DNA from 3 places in the Vibrio rhizosphaerae genome. Region 3 is predicted to be linked to each of the others. Evidence: predicted binding sites of a transcription regulator. Region 3 holds the regulator's gene; each other region holds the start of a gene.
What was found. Region 3 encodes PurR, which represses purine synthesis genes. Its sites were predicted from a motif close to TNANGNAAACGTTTNCNTNA; they were not measured.

Region 1 (3,284 bases), 1.7 Mb from region 3:
CCGGGCGGCGGAAAACCAGATATGTATGCAGCTGATCTGGTGACATTACTTAAATCCCGGCATGATTTTGATATTTCTGTCGCCGCATTTCCTGAAGTCCACCCCGAAGCGAAAAGTGCTCAGGCCGACCTGCTGAACCTCAAACGTAAAGTTGATGCTGGCGCGAACCGTGCCATTACTCAGTTTTTCTTTGATGTTGAATGTTATCTGCGATTCCGTGATCGTTGTGTCAGTGCCGGTATCGATGTGGAAATCGTACCGGGTATTCTTCCGGTGTCCAACTTTAAACAAGCCGCTCGCTTTGCCGCACAAAACCATGTCAAAGTGCCGGGATGGATGCACAAACAATTCGACGGATTAGATGACGATCCGGTGACGCGTCAGCTTGTCGGAGCAAGCCAAGCAATTGATATGGTGCGAATTCTTGGTCGTGAAGGGGTCAAGGACTTCCATTTCTATACGCTGAATCGAGCAGAAATGACCTATGCACTGTGTCATACACTGGGCATCCGGCCACAAGCATAAATCGAATCCCCATCTCTCCCATGAAAAATGCCGACAAAAATGTCGGCATTTTTTGATATCGCGTGGACGATATAGAAAACTTGAACCTAATCGTATTGATATAAAAGGTCCTGCGCCTTACTCCATATCTTCCATCTTACCCAGCAAATTGCGAATGCGTTCCTGCCATGCCGTCTGCTCTTGCTGAATATCCTGTACCCGCTGTTCCAGTTCATCACGGCTGGTTTTCAACTGAGTTGCTTCTTCAATCAATTTCTGTTTTTCTTCTTTTAATTCTTCGACCTCCATTTGAAGGAGTGTGATGGTATCAACAGCAGTTTGAATTTTGGCTTCTAATTTCTCTAATACTTCAAAAGACATGCTTATATCCTTTACGATTCTGCACTTGCAATGATGATTGTACTTAGCTGTTCATTCTACTCAGCCACGGCTGGAGAAACACGCTCTATCTTGAATATTTTCACCATTCGATTAAAAAACCGACGTGAATTGACACGATTCTTACTTTGCTTGTTCTTCGTCGCCCATTCAATCCCTTCTTGGACCCTGAAATATCGCTGAAGATCTGAGACCGCTTTGATCAAGTGCAAGAATACACAAGCATTTCAGCAAACGTTTTCGTCGGGATATGCTAAAATTCGACGCAAATTTCCCAGTTTTCCGTCAAGATGGAGTTCACATGAAACGTGATTTAGCAATGGCCTTTTCCCGAGTGACCGAAGGTGCCGCTTTAGCCGGGTATAAATGGCTTGGGCGCGGTGATAAAAATGCAGCGGATGGCGCAGCTGTTGAAGTCATGCGGAGTCTGTTGAATAAGACAGAGATCACCGGGGAGATTGTCATCGGAGAAGGGGAAATTGATGATGCCCCAATGCTTTATATTGGCGAGCAAGTCGGTTTGGGAGGCGATGAAGTTGATATCGCAGTGGATCCGATTGAAGGCACCCGCATGACAGCCATGGGACAGTCAAATGCACTCTCAGTCTTGGCAGCAGCGGAAAAAGGTAGCTTTTTGAAAGCCCCCGATATGTATATGGAAAAATTGGTTGTCGGGCCGGGCGCCAAAGGATGTATCGATCTCAATCAACCCCTCAAACAAAATCTCGAACATGTTGCACAGGCATTAGGTAAATCACTGGATAATCTGGTCGTCATTACTTTGGCTAAGCCCCGTCATGAACAAGTCATCGCAGAAATGCAACAATGGGGTGTCCGCGTATTTGCCGTACCCGATGGTGACGTGGCAGCTTCAATTTTAACTTGTATGCCCAACAGTGAAGTCGATGTGATGTATTGTATCGGCGGCGCACCGGAAGGCGTGGTCTCTGCCGCCGTAATTCGCGCCTTAGACGGTGATATGCATGGTCGTCTTCTGCCTCGCCATGAAGTCAAAGGTGACACCGATGAAAACCGCCGAATCGGACAGCAGGAAATTGAACGTTGTCAGCAAATGGGCGTTGAAGCCGGGAAAGTGCTGAGGATGGAAGATATGGTCCGCAGTGATAACGTCATTTTCTCCGCAACGGGAATAACCAAAGGTGATTTACTCGATGGTGTTACCCGTCAGGGAAATATTGCGGTCACCGAAACCCTGCTCATCCGTGGCAAGTGCCGGACAATTCGCCGGATTCAATCGACGCATTATCTGAACAGAAAAGATCCGGAAGAGCGGATGTGGATTGTCTGATCATTTTTCGCAATCTGACGGTAAACAGATGTCGGTAGAATAATAGTCATAGGAAGAAAACCGGACTTAATAACCGATACAAAAAAAGACCGCATACAGCGGTCTTTATTAATATGTGCTACGAAAAAACCTTAAAACAACTCTTCGGCAACTTTGTATAGATCCTTACGGACAGGACGCTTCATATTCTCGATTGCATCAATGATATCGTGGTGAACCAGATCTTCTTTCTGAATACCGACACAACGACCACCATGACCTTCCAGCAAGAGATGAACCGCATAGTTCCCCATGCGAGACGCTAACACCCGGTCAAATGCAGTTGGCCGGCCACCACGCTGAATGTGTCCAAGAACAGTCGCACGCGTTTCACGCTTGGTCGCTTCTTCAATCTTCTTCGCCAGAACATTGGCATCCATCATCAGCTCAGTCAGCGCAATGATGGCATGTTTCTTACCTTTCGCGATGCCGTCTTTCAGATTAGAAATCAACTCATCCATATTCAAGCCCGTCTCCGGGGTGATGATATATTCACAGCCGCCGGCGATGGCAGACATCAGTGTTAAATCACCACAATGACGCCCCATGATTTCAACAATCGAAATCCGCTGGTGAGAAGATGACGTATCGCGCAAACGGTCAATGGCATCAATGACGGTATTCAAGGCAGTCAGATAACCGATGGTATAATCGGTACCGGCAATATCGTTATCGATGGTGCCCGGCAAGCCGATACATGGATATCCCATTTCTGTCAGCTTCTTCGCGCCCATGTAAGAGCCATCGCCACCGATGACAACCAGAGCCTCGATACCATGCTTTTTGAGGTTATCAATCGCTTTTTCACGAACATGAACCTCTTTAAACTCAGGGAAACGAGCTGAACCAAGGAATGTACCACCACGGTTAATCACGTCAGAAACACTCGAACGCTCCAGCTTAACAATCCGGTCTTCATAAAGTCCCAGATAGCCATCATAGATGCCGAAAACTTCTAAACCAGCGCCTAATGCAGTACGGACAACGCCACGAATCGCAGCGTTCATCCCTGGGGCATCACCGCCACTTGTTA
Region 2 (3,284 bases), 750 kb from region 3:
GCCATTATTTTGTGGGATCCATATGTTGCCTGATGTCGGATTTGGCGTCACAGAAACTAATTTGCTTAAGTCAATATTAGGATCGACCGGACTGGTAAAACGAATGACTAAGGCTGGTGCGTCATCTTGTGTAGTTTCACTGATATCAGAGACATAAAAATCAGCCGCCTGAAGGGTACTGGAAAGCAATAAGAATAGACTTATCCAAATGAAATTAAATCTTGATAAAAAAGACAACACGTTAAACATTCCTTTTACGCTGGTGAAGTTGCGATAGTATAAGAGCGCTCCATGTTTATCAATTACCATTCAAGCGCATCTGATTTCATAATTTCATCGATTAAATTCAATCCTTGAATAAAGATCACAATAGACGTGTTTCAAATGTTAGACAGAAAATCATTCACCGAAGCATGATAAAGCTTTTCCGGGCAGGACGCCCGGAAAAGCGGAGGCTGGAAAGGTGTAAACCGTGATGCTGTCGATTCGGCTCACGCTTGTTACATATACACACTCACCTCAATCAGATTTAAATCCGGGTCGAGGAAATAGACCGACTGAATCGGCCCGCTTGCGCCTGACTTTTCGACCGGACCTTCGACAATTTCAACCCCTTCACCGGCTAAATGGTTGACGACGTCGCCTAAAGGCCAGTCAGAGATTAAACACACATCACCGGAACCAACCTGCGCTAAGTTTCGGGGTTCCTGGCCTAAGATTTGAAAGTTGATCTTTTGGCAGCCAAATTTAACTGCTTTACGCCCATTGGCAAACGAGACCTCTTGCATGAGCAGAACTCGTTTGTAGAAGGCGACCGACCGTTCAATATCCGAAACTGTCAAAACGATATGATCAATATGACTAATCAAAATAATATCTCCTGTGTTCCCTGTGTGCGATGAACACACTGTATAGGTCAATCACGTTCGGTAACTAAGAGACGACAGAACGATCGCCTTGGCTTAGTCGAGATGCCGATACATGATGTGCGACTGGTCTTGAAAACCGAGTTGCTGATAAAACTTTTGCGCCGATTGATTAAAGGTCATCACTTCAAGTCTGATTTGCGCGGCGCCTCGTGATTTTGCCCAATGCTCACAGGCAGCCATCAGTTTGGTTCCAATACCAGACGCACGATGTTTCTCATCAATGACGATCGTTCCAACACGACATATCGGACAATCAACAATAAATGGAATGGTATCATTTTGAGTCATCATCGCGGTCAGAAAGCCGACAACCTGACGGTCTGACTCGACCAGCAAAAACAATGAAGATTCATCATGATTGAGCATATTCAGCCAGAACAATTTATCAGCGGCTGAAGGTTTGTTGAATGCGAACGGTGCGTTTTCAAAGTGTAGCATTCCTATTTGCTCACTTAAAACCAATAACGCGTCGATATCTGTGACTTCTGCGTGTCTAATTTTCATCATGTCCTTTGATCTCAACCGTCCGGTAAATTCGGGTCTGAGCATCTGCATCACCTGTGAACACTGATACTTGACTCACTTTGAACTACATTACCCTGTGTACAGACTGGTTTTCAACGATTCAGACAAAAGAAAAAGCCCCGACGATACAAGTATCATCGGGGCTTATCGAAATAAGTGGCGCGCCCTACAGGATTCGAACCTGTGACCACATGCTTAGAAGGCACGTGCTCTATCCAACTGAGCTAAGGGCGCGTTACGGGGTGGGATTATACGAGTTCATCGGCGTAAATCAACGAGTTTCTCTAATTGAATGTTTTAACTGCCTAAAAAATTACCATCCTGAGGGAGAGCTCAGAAAATAAACCAGAAGCAAACGTTTGCTTATAGATGTTCTTGAAAAGATCTGCGACAATGCGCGCAAAAATTTTGCTATTCTTTTGTTTCGCGACGCTTGTATAAAGGTAAGCCATGACTGCTCAAAATATTGATGGAACTCTAATTTCCAAAACTGTTCGTGCCGAAGTCTCTGCACGGGTGAAAGCAAGAACCGATGCAGGACTTCGGGCGCCGGGACTGGCCGTGGTTCTAGTCGGTGAAGATCCGGCTTCCCATGTTTATGTCGGCAGTAAACGCCGGGCCTGTGAAGAAGTCGGCTTTATTTCCAAGTCATTCGATTTACCCGCCAATACCACGCAACATGCATTACTTGAACTGATTGACGAACTGAATGCCGATGCCAGTATTGATGGCATTCTGGTCCAGTTGCCTCTGCCTGCCGGTCTGGATGCAACCCCCATTCTGGAAAGAATCTTGCCGCACAAAGATGTGGATGGTTTCCATCCTTACAATGTCGGACGGCTTGCACAACGCATTCCGACGCTTCGTTCCTGTACGCCGAAAGGCATCATGACGCTGTTGGAGCGCTACAATATTAACCCGCGCGGCAAGCATGCTGTTGTGGTCGGTGCATCCAACATTGTCGGTCGCCCGATGACACTCGAGCTTCTCTTAGCCGGTTGTACAACCACAACTTGTCATCGCTTTACGCAAGACCTCGAGCAATTTGTACGTCAGGCCGATATCTTAGTCGTCGCGGTCGGCAAACCACATTTCATTCCCGGAGAATGGATTAAACCGGGTGCAGTTGTGATTGATGTCGGTATTAACCGTATGGACGATGGCAAGCTCGTCGGTGATGTGGAATATGATGTGGCGAAGAATCAAGCCAGCTATATCACGCCGGTACCCGGCGGTGTCGGGCCGATGACGGTCGCAACACTGATTGAAAACACCATGCTTGCATGTGAACAATTTCACACCGATTAAGATCGCGGTTTCATCTCACTGATGAGGGCTGTCAGCACAGAGATAACATACCCGATTTACCGACACCGATATCCGTGTAAAAACCGATGTAAAGAAAACCATGTAAAAAAGGCTCCGTTCAGGAGCCTTTTCTTTGCCAGTCCGATTACCGGTTAGTTCATAATAATACGATCCGCGAGATGACTGACCGCCAATGCGAAGTAATAAGAGCGGTTCCACTTCATCAACACGTTATAGTTGTTATAGATCAAATAAACGCGGCCCTGCTCATCATCGGGGGCAATCAGCCACGCCTGAATATCGTCTTTCAACTTCGGTAACGGGCTACCATCATAACGTGTCACCCCCAGTTCACTCCATTGGTGGAGCATTTTACCCTGTGCTTTGCCTCGTCCGCTCAGACTCATGTCGAACCCTCGGGGTAAATGGACCTGACGCCCCCAAATCATGTGTTCATTCCAGCCGGACTGACTCAGATAATTCGCGGTTGATGCAAACACATCCGCCCGGCTTCCCCAGATA
Region 3 (3,284 bases):
ATCGGTTTTATCGGACTGATGATGATTATGTTTTCAACAAAAAGGAAAACCGGTTGCCTGATTGTTCTGTTCTCTTACACATTACTGTTTTTAGCGTCATTCCAGCCTGTTTCTGACCGCCTTCTTGCCCCGCTGGAACGCAAATATTCAGCCTTTTTACCTGTAGAGGGTAGCATTGACTACATCATGGTTCTTGGCAGCGGTCATGTTGTCGATGATCAACTCCCGCCGACCTCTCAACTCAGTCGTTCCGCTCTCATGCGACTGACGGAAGGTATCCGGATTATGCGGATGTATCCGGGATCTCGTTTGATTCTTTCCGGATATGCCGGCGGTACCCGGTTTAGTCATGCCAGAATGCTGGCAAGAGTTGCTCTGTCACTCGGTGTAGCAAAATCCGATATCGTGTTACTGGAAAGTGCCAAAGATACCTGGGAAGAAGCTCAGCTAGCCGCAAGTTTTGTCGGACCGCGAAAACTAGTGCTCGTCACCTCTGCCAGTCATATGGATCGTGCATTACATGAGTTCCAGTCTGCTGGCCTCAACCCGATCCCTGCCCCAACCAATTATCTGTCTTATAAAAATATAGCGCAGCCTTGGATAAAATATGCGCCGAAAGCCATTTATCTCGAACAGACAGAAAGATATTGGTATGAAACATTGGGGAAATTCTGGCACTACTTGAAAAACTGGGTCGCGAATCAGGAAGCAACCGTTGCCGAACCGGCGAAACAGAAGCTTTAGCATGCATGATTTCATCATACAGTCTCAATTCATGGCAAAGACCAGCGGACGAGCAGAAGAGTGCCTCATTTTGATTGCTATTCCTGAACCGGCAGTCTAAAATTCGCGGTTAAGCATATTTTAGACCGACAAAAACCGCTAAATTTAGCGGTTTTTGTCCTTATTGGCGAATAACCTCAAGATGCTTTCGCGACGGGTTATCCAATGACGAAGTATAGATAAAATCTTCATCACTATTCTTTCAATTGTAATTTGCTCCGGACTGCTGGATCTTCAGCATAAGCGACAGGACAATACCTATGGCTACGATAAAAGACGTTGCCCGCTTGGCGGGAGTTTCAACAACAACTGTTTCACACGTAATTAACAAAACTCGGTTTGTGGCAGAAACGACTCAGGAAAAAGTCATGGAAGCCGTGAAAACACTCAACTATGCACCCAGTGCTGTCGCCCGGAGTTTGAAATGTAACTCAACGCGAACCATCGGGATGTTAGTGACTCAATCAACCAATCCCTTCTTCTCTGAAGTCATTGATGGTGTTGAAAGCTATTGTTACCGACAAGGCTACACGCTGATTTTGTGTAATACCGGTGGCCTGTATGAGAAGCAACGTGATTATATTCGGATGCTGGCTGAGAAACGAGTCGATGGGATGTTAGTGATGTGTTCCGATCTGACCGCCGAACTTTTAGATATGCTGGAAGCTTATAATGATATTCCCAAAGTCATTATGGACTGGGGGCCGGAGAGCTCTCAAGCGGATAAAATTATCGATAATTCAGAAGAAGGCGGCTACCTTGCAACCAAGTATCTGCTTGATAAAGGTCATCGCAAAATTGCCTGTTTGAGTGGACAGTTGTCAAAAGCGGCTTGCCTGGAGCGGATTCAAGGGTTCCGTAGAGCAATGGCTGAAGTGGGAGTGACACCCAATGAAGACTGGATTCTGGAAGGCAACTTTGAGTGTGATACTGCCGTTTTAGCCGCTGATAAAATCATTGCAATGGATGAACAACCGACAGCTGTTTTTTGCTTTAATGACACAATGGCTTTAGGGCTGATGAGTCGCTTACAGCAGAGAGGTATAAAGGTCCCGGATGATATATCGGTCATTGGTTATGATAACATTGAGATCTCAGAATATTTTTCTCCACCGCTGACAACCATTCACCAGCCGAAACGCCGGGTCGGAAAAAACGCTTTCGAAATCCTATTGGAACGGATCAAAAGTAAGGAACATGAACGCAGAACGTTTGAAATGCATCCTGAAATTGTAGAACGCAACACCGTTAAGGATTTAAACAAAAATTAACACCTAATTGACATTTCGTTGGAGGGAGGTCATTCCTCCAACCACTTTCTTTCTATTGATAACATTTATTAATTGGACTAGAATCACACATTGTGGAGTAGGCATTTCGATGGTTACTCCATAATTCCGTACTGGAAAAGTGTCACGCACAGGGCAAACCATCTGAAAAGATGGGACGCAAAGCCTCCGGCCTAAACCATGAAAATGATAGGTAGCGGGGTTACCGATGGCAAAAATGCATTTCACATTCGTCAATCTTTGACGTTTTGTTAACATACTTTCTGCATTCTTTTGCTAAATTCTCGGACCTGATTTTGGTGGCGTATTCATTTAAAAATACACCGAGACGTAAAGCATGGACAAACCAATTCTTAAAGATTCAATGCGGCTTTTTGAACAACTAGGCCGTGTCAAATCACGCTCAATGTTCGGCGGGTTTGGTATTTTCGTAAACGACATTATGTTTGCACTTGTCGTTCAAGACAAACTTCATATACGGGCAGACAATCACTCACTGGAGACGTTTAAAGCAAAAGGGTTTGAACCTTATGTGTATACAAAACGTGGTTTTCCGGTTGTGACCAAGTATTTTGCGCTTCCTGCAGACTACTGGAATGATGTAGATACAATTTTCAACATTGCAAAGCAAGCCTACTTAAATGCGAAAGATGAAAAAACGACGCATGTAGAGGCAAAACCGCAGCGATTGAAAGATCTGCCTAATCTTCGCTTGGCAACCGAACGGATGCTACGCAAAGCTGGAATTAATTCTGTTGAAGAACTTCATCAAAAAGGATCTCTCAGCGCATATAAAGCGATTCTAAGCTCTCATCCTTCAACACAACCGCCACTAGAGCTCTTATGGGCATTAGAGGGTGCAATTGAAGGAAAACACTGGTCTGTAATTTCTCAGGCAAGACGTGATGAGCTGGCTCAGCAAATTTAATTGAACGATCAAACTTTCCACTATCGTATACATGTTTCACCGTATACAACCCCATTTGATCGTCGAGTCAAAACCAACAAAGCACCGTTCGCGGTGCTTTGTTTTTTCTCAATTACTTATGATTATCCACGAATCATAATCAGTATATGCGTTAGTAGCCCATTAATGCGGCCTCATACATCCTGACATACTGCTCGGCAGAATCTTCCCAACGAAAATCTTGCAGCATCGCACGCAACTGCATATCGAGCTTTTTCTCCGGTTGCTGCAAATAAAACAGCAGT

Region 1: glpX (class II fructose-bisphosphatase) is a predicted target of PurR. The motif match lies at 1,130-1,149, and genes of this name have one in related genera.
Region 2: folD (bifunctional methylenetetrahydrofolate dehydrogenase/methenyltetrahydrofolate cyclohydrolase FolD) is a predicted target of PurR. The motif match lies at 1,802-1,821, and genes of this name have one in related genera.

Annotation. Positions count from the first base shown of each region.
Region 1 is NZ_AP024903.1:277,547-280,830, reverse strand. Features, by position in the region: gene metF (methylenetetrahydrofolate reductase) at 1-525, shown strand, start outside; gene zapB (cell division protein ZapB) at 643-885, opposite strand; gene glpX (class II fructose-bisphosphatase) at 1,205-2,212, shown strand; gene pfkA (6-phosphofructokinase) at 2,344-3,284, opposite strand, start outside.
Region 2 is NZ_AP024903.1:1,299,600-1,302,883, reverse strand. Features, by position in the region: gene OCV37_RS05610 (alpha-2-macroglobulin family protein) at 1-240, opposite strand, end outside; gene OCV37_RS05605 (VOC family protein) at 501-869, opposite strand; gene OCV37_RS05600 (GNAT family N-acetyltransferase) at 963-1,433, opposite strand; tRNA gene OCV37_RS05595 (tRNA-Arg) at 1,612-1,688, opposite strand; gene folD (bifunctional methylenetetrahydrofolate dehydrogenase/methenyltetrahydrofolate cyclohydrolase FolD) at 1,905-2,762, shown strand; gene OCV37_RS05585 (lytic murein transglycosylase) at 2,915-3,284, opposite strand, start outside.
Region 3 is NZ_AP024903.1:2,049,924-2,053,207, forward strand. Features, by position in the region: gene elyC (envelope biogenesis factor ElyC) at 1-744, shown strand, start outside; gene purR (HTH-type transcriptional repressor PurR) at 1,044-2,054, shown strand; cyclic di-GMP riboswitch class I at 2,197-2,282, shown strand; gene OCV37_RS08755 (TfoX/Sxy family DNA transformation protein) at 2,410-3,000, shown strand; gene glgA (glycogen synthase GlgA) at 3,152-3,284, opposite strand, start outside.